DNA from 2 places in the Pseudoalteromonas sp. KS88 genome. Region 1 is predicted to be linked to the other one. Evidence: riboswitches for the same ligand, from Rfam matches in the RefSeq annotation. Region 1 holds a riboswitch; the other holds the start of a gene.
The links. A riboswitch is a leader RNA that binds a small molecule or an ion and turns the genes downstream of it on or off. The one in region 1 is predicted to bind cyclic di-GMP.
Positions count from the first base shown of each region.

Region 1 (3,431 bases):
CAATAAACTAAAAAAAAATGTCCATTTAACACGGCTTATCACGTGCTGCTTAATTTTTTTCACACCAATTCCAACTCAAAGGAAATAAAAAAACAGCAGCTAAAAGAGCTGCTGTTTCACTATATAAAGCTTAAATTAAGCAATATATGTTTGTTCTTGGTGTATAAAATCAAAAGAGCTTGCGCCACTTGAGTCATTTGCAGACTCTTCAATCACTTCCTCAATAACAGTTACAAGGTTATTGTTCTCAGTTAAGTAAACAGTCTCTTTGAGTTGTGTAGAAGCTTCAAGACCTAACAATGCAACTAGTTCAGCTTCGTAATCGCCTTCTAATTCTTGAGTGGATTGCTGTTCAACCTGCTCTGAGAACGTCAACGTATCAATACCTATTGCAAAGAACATATCATCGTATGCCCCATCCGATTGCTCTGCAACTTTATCAAGTGATACGTTAAGCGCGTAGTTAACATCACTTTCATTACTACCAATAAACGCTTCAATACTATTAAACTTACTTTCACCTAAATCAATATTAACGGCATTATCACCATTTACGTCATCCATTTGGGCAATCATATCAAAACCTTGACCGCCATTTATAGGTCGGTCAATTTCTTCGGCATAAAAAGTGTCATTCCCACGTCCGCCAACTAATCTGTCTATACCACTGCCACCAACTAGTACATCGTTTCCATCACCACCATTTAAGAAATCGTTGCCTTGGGCGCCTTCTAAGCGATTATCAAATTTATCGCCCTGGATCGCATCATTATATTTTGAGCCAATAGCATTTTCGATACTAACAAGATTATCGGCTTCAATCTTGTCAGACTTTACGGCTTGTAATAGCTCTTTCCAGCTTAGAGAGTTCTTATCAGCCATACTTACTGAGAAACCTTGATCTAAACGTACATTGACACCATGACCATCAACTGTGCTACCGAAATAGCTAGCAGTATCGGAGCCTAAACCACCGTGAATGTAATCAGAGCCTCCAGCACCCTTAATAATATTATCACCAGAACTGCCTTGGATGACATCTCTGAAATTTGTGCCTGTGAAATTTTCAACATTAACAAATTTGTCGGCCGCAACCTCACCTAACTCTATTTTGCTATTTATTTCTTTCCATGTGTAATCAAATTTATTTTGGTAATCAGTTGCCCAACCTTTATCCATGCGAGCGTAGACACCTTGCTCCGTTGTTTCACCAAAGAAGTTAATAGTATCGTTACCTTCGCCAGCGTCTACAAAATCGCCCCAGCCTTTGCCAGTTTTAATAACATCGTCCCCGGTGCCGCCATAGAGTGAGTCAAGTCCAGCACCGCCATTTATATAATCATTTCCTGACATGCCATAAATTGTATCTGATTTACTTGAACCTTGAATTATATCTGCATAGTCAGATGCAATTAAAATTTCAAAATTTTCAACTGTATCGTGCGCAACAGTTCCATCAGCTATTTTTGCATTTAATTCTTTCCAACTAAATAAAGATTTATTATCAATACTTGTGACCCACCCTTGATCTAGACGTATATACAGGCCTTCACTTGAAGAGCTGTAAGATAATAAATCAGTGTCGTTACCACCATTTAATCTTGCGCCGAAATCGACGTGATTAACGGTAACTGAATCATTACCAGCCAAAGTATTTATATATTTACCGTTGATAAGCGTATCAAAAAGGTCTATTCCGTTTGTACCAAAGAAAGTTTGTTGCAGATTCATGATAAGAGATGCCTCACATATAAATTTTGTAAAAATAATGTTCAGCAACCCGGCTGTCATCCTAATTAATTAGGAGACCCGTGGCTTTCCGTCCTTGACTCACACCAAGTTTGGCTTTTTTAAGTTCGTGTATTTAATGTACGCATCTACCTACTTGATCTATCAAATCCAAATGAATATACAGTGTATATTTGATCATCAAGATGCGTTTATTAGGTACAAGTCTAGCGTCCCTAAAATAACAATACAAGAGAAATATATTTTTTCCTATATTGTTGTATTAATAGCATTAATGCCAAAATGACAACCTTGTCATTTCTTTTACTTACCATCTCTTTTGTCAAAGAAATAGGTGCAAAAAAGCTAAGAATATATATAATCATTCTTATCAACGATGCTGAATATTGAAACAATTACTAAGTAAGGATAACTAGGAATATGAAAAAAACATTTTTGATTTTTGGATTACTTGCTCTATCTTCATCGGCCTCTGCTAATCAAAACACGGGTGAAGCGTCTAACCTACCTTTAGAGCAACTAAGTCAGTGTTTAACTTTAATTGATGAAGATAAGGAACAATGTTTATCACAGTTAATTAATGGCCTGGCTTTAGGTGACGAGCAGCAAGAATCTTTTTTCGCATTCGCTAAAGCTAATGGTCTCACCGAAGATGAATTGCTTGTTTATGCAAGTACAAACCCAAATCTAAATCTAGAATTGATTAGCTCTGGAACAGCAGTCGGTGGACAAAATAACTTAGGTATCAATTCTGGTACAGGTACACCATTGGCAAGTGCAACCGGTTCAGGTAGTGGTGGCGGTGGTAGTGCTGTCTCAGACAACTAGCCCATTATGATTCTAGGGGGCCCAATAGCAGGGCTTTTTTATAATATATGATTAATAAGTTTATATTTTATAGTATCTGCTGTTTAATAGTTTGGCTCCCAATTCCTCTGGGCAGCAATAGGCCTTGGGCATGGGCAATTTCCGAAATAGTTGTTTTTGCGCTTTTTATTCTGCACCTATTTTCTCACTCAAAAACGAAGACTGCCTTTTTCCCGCCAACCAATACATGGCCAATTTTCTGCTTAATTGGAACTTTAGTTTCTACCCTTATTTTACAATTAGCATTCTATCTGAGCGTTGACCCTATACAGACACAAATTTTATTATTAAAAACCATTAGCTTTTTTTTATTCGGATGGCTGGTGTGTGTTTATACAAATAGTAAAGCACGAATCTCAAAGGTTGTTTATACGTTAATTATTGCAGGTTTATTTCAAGCCACTTATGCTACTATTCTTAACCTCTCCCCCAACTCAAGCACTCCCTTTTTTGGTTTTCAATATGCTGAACGTGCGAACGGCTCATTTATTTATCACAACCATTTAGCCAATTACCTTGCTATGATTTTAGCTATAGGCATCGGCTTTATTATTAGCGAATTGAAAGTTTCTCCTAATTCACACACTAAAGCCCGTTATTATGTAAGAGATATTATACAAAGCATGTTATCGAAAAAATTAATTATTCGCTTGTGTTTAATTGTAGTCGTTACTGCTCTTTTGCTTACACGCTCTAGAATGGGAAATGTGGCTTTCTTTGTATCTTTGGCTATTGTAGGTCTGTATGCATTACTTTTTTATTCTAATAAGCCATGGTCCTTAAAATATTTAATTACCAGCTTTTTTGCTATTGAC
Region 1 covers NZ_PYHV01000007.1:3,457-6,887, forward strand. The annotation lists gene C7Y70_RS03545 (ATP-binding cassette domain-containing protein) at 1-63, opposite strand, end outside; gene C7Y70_RS03550 (calcium-binding protein) at 136-1,731, opposite strand; cyclic di-GMP riboswitch class I at 1,772-1,856, opposite strand; gene C7Y70_RS03555 (hypothetical protein) at 2,170-2,577, shown strand; gene C7Y70_RS03560 (O-antigen ligase family protein) at 2,625-3,431, shown strand, end outside.

Region 2 (3,431 bases), on a different contig from region 1:
AAGCGAAAGTTCTTAGCCTGCCAATTACTCACGATATAAAAGGTGTCGCCGAGTTTATCAATATCGAATTCATGGCCCTCTTCGCGCGGCATTAACTGCTTAAACTCACCTAGAGGTTGGTCTGCATCAAGCACCCAAGTGTCGTTGGTTTCTGTGGATGCTAAATCAATAATAATTAAACTTTCATCGCGACTTTTACCCAGCCCCATAAAAAAGCTACTGTCGTGTTCTTCGTATACTAATACATCGTCTGCTTGTGGTGTACCTAGCACATGGCGAAACACCTGAAAGCCGAGCAGCGTTTTGAGATCTTTTTTTACGTAAAAAACTGTCTTGTTATCATTTGCCCATACAACTTGGCCTTCTGTGTTTTCCAACACATCATCCAATAACGCGTCTTCATCAATAGATTTAAATTTAATCGCATAAATACGGCGCCCTTCAGTATCTTCTGAATAAGCAAGCAACTGCTCATTAGGACTTACAGCCACTTCTCCAAGTTCATAAAATTCAATCCCTTGTGCAAGGCTATTTACATCAAGTAAGAGTTGCTTATCTTGCATGGTAATATCGCGGCTGCGATAGTGGCGGGCATACTCATCATCACCACGCACTTCTGCGTGATACCAAAATTGGCCATCTTTAACCGGAAAACTGTTATCGTCTTTTACTATTCGCCCTTTTAATTCTTCAAATAACTGTGTTTGAAGCGGTTTCATTGGCGCAAGCTGCTTGTCACAATAATCATTCTCTGCTTTTAAATGCGCCAATATTTCACTGTTTTCTCTATTATCGTCACGCATCCAATAATAATCATCAATACGTGTTTTATTATGTGTTGTTAAAGCGTGTGGTTGCTTGCGCGCACGTGGCGCGTTAGAAAGGGCAGATAATGATAAATTTTGTTGAGACACAGCTGAGCCAGTAAAAGTTTTTGTTGAGCCCAGTTTACCATATTTTTTAAATACGCATAAAAAAGCCCACTCAAAATGAGTGGGCATAAAAATGCTAAATAGCATCAGAGGGAACTGTTTAATTGCACGACACTTGCTGCCATGCTAAACCCCAACTTTGACCTACGCCGGGTTCATAAAGCGGGTTACTTTCTTCTTTTACTTTACAAAACTGGTCAAATGGCCAAGGTTTGCATCTGTAGATCAACCCTGTTTTGGGCTGTAAAACTTTAACACCTGCATTATAATCGCAACTTTTGTTTGGGTAAACATAGTCATACGCAGGTTCATCTTTTTTTTCGTTGTCGCATTGAGCTATACAGTGAAAGGTCAGCTCTGCATTTATAATACCCGATCCTTTAAGGGCATAAATCTGATTAGAGCGATAAGCAACAACCAAACCATGCTCTGTCATTTTGCCCGCTTCCACGAGCGGAATATACATGTTGATATGTTCCGCTATATATCGCGGCCAGCTCTGCGGCTCACCTTGCTCACTGCTGGTAATCTTATAATCAAATGATAAATCGACTAGCTCTCCTTGCGCGTCATAAAAAGTTACCGTCACCATATCACCCACAAATAATCGGGTATGATGATTTAAGCAACCTATTGTCGACCACTCTCCGCAGGTCAATGACGAATGCATAAACAAAGCGACACCTTAATAACACTTAATAGGTACTATCTAACATTTAAAGGGCAAAAGAAATACTTTTTAATTACGCAGGTACACAATAAGACAATAACTATGTGTAGCAGCCCCGCTATCTTAGTTTTAAAACCTTAGATCGGAAACTTTGCGTCCTAATCTTTCGACTAGTTTGCCAAAACAATTGGATTATAGTGCCCCACTATACAAATATCAAACAAAAGAATGTAATCAACTATATACAAGTCATCTCAAGGTACGAGTTAAAGTTAAAATTAAACCAAGCCTTTGGGCGCTTAATAGGCACTTACTCTTATCGTTGTTCCTTTTTAAACGGGACTGTCATTTTTACAAAGTAACGCCTTGATATTAAGCCATGTGAAGCGCTTTACTCTGCATTTTGAGGTGGTTTGGATATATAAAAACTAGCACTTAAAACCGACTAAAAAAAAGCCAGTACAAAATGCACTGGCTATTTATTTGCTGTTCAAGAATACTTAAGCGAGTTGTTTTTTACGCTGAAATAAACCTTTAATTTTATTAAATATACCGCGAAAGAACCCGCGAATATCACTTAATATAATGTACAAGCACGGTACTAATAATAAAGTGATCAGCGTTGCGAACATTACGGCAAAACCAAGTGCAACAGCCATTGGAATAACAAACTTCGCTTGTAAGCTGGTTTCAAACATTATAGGTAAAACACCGGCAAATGTCGTAATTGAAGTTAGCAGTATTGGCCTAAAGCGGGCACAGCCTGCTTCAATAACCGCTTCTTTCACGCTTATTCCACCACGGCGTGCTTGGTTAACAAAGTCAGTCATTACCAGCGAGTCATTGATCACAACCCCAGCTGCCGCGATTAAACCAAAGCCTGACATTAAACTGATATCCAAACCAAACCAATAATGGCCCCAAATAGCACCCGTTAAACTAAACGGAATAACCGACATAACAATTAATGGCTGCGAATAACTCTTTAACGGTACAGCGAGTAAAATATACACCAAGAACATGCCGCCAATAAAAAACATGATTTGTTCGTTGGCTTGCGCTTGCTGCTCCTCGATAGCACCACCTAGCTCAGATTTTACGCTTGGAAACTCTTCCTTAAGTTGTGGTAGCAAGTTGTCTTTTACTTGTTTAACTACTTCACCTGGCTCAATGACTTCTTCATCGATACTGCCATAGACATAAACCGTACGATAGCCACCTTCACGACGAATATAACTAATCCCCGGTTTTTCAGTTAACTCAACCACATCACCGAGTAATACTTCTTTACCCTGAGGGGTCGTTACAACAGCATGCTTAAGTGATGAAAATGCTTCACGTGTTAATTTAGGGTAACGCACCATTACACGTACTTCTTCGCCACCACGAATAACACGTTGCGCTTCACCACCGTAGAAGCTAGCGCCAACTTGGTTGGCAATGGAAGCTAAGTCTAACCCTAAGTCATATGCAACAGGTTTTAAGCTCATTTGTACTTCTTTGCTTGCAGGATCGATCGTTGAACTAATATCAAACAACCCTTCTTGCTGTTGCAATAGCTGAATAAAACGACGACCTGCGTCATTTAAAGTATCAATATCGGAGCCGAAGAGTAAGTAACCAAACTCACCATTGCCGCCCCCGCCATTCACATCATCTTGGATCGTCAACGACTTAACACCTGCGATATTAGGCATTGCCTCGCGCCAACGACGTGATAGCTCAAATGCATTGTATGGGCGTAAGTCTTCTTCAACGAGCGGAGCTAATAATTGTGCCTCAGTACGACCTTGGTTAAAGACCAGTAAGTCACGCACTATTTTTTGACC
Region 2 covers NZ_PYHV01000014.1:157,210-160,640, forward strand. The annotation lists gene C7Y70_RS09275 (S9 family peptidase) at 1-914, opposite strand, end outside; gene C7Y70_RS09280 (chitin-binding protein) at 1,033-1,602, opposite strand; cyclic di-GMP riboswitch class I at 1,708-1,792, opposite strand; gene C7Y70_RS09285 (efflux RND transporter permease subunit) at 2,103-3,431, opposite strand, start outside.
Region 2: linked by a shared signal. The riboswitch ahead of C7Y70_RS09280 (chitin-binding protein) and the one ahead of C7Y70_RS03550 (calcium-binding protein) in region 1 are both predicted to bind cyclic di-GMP.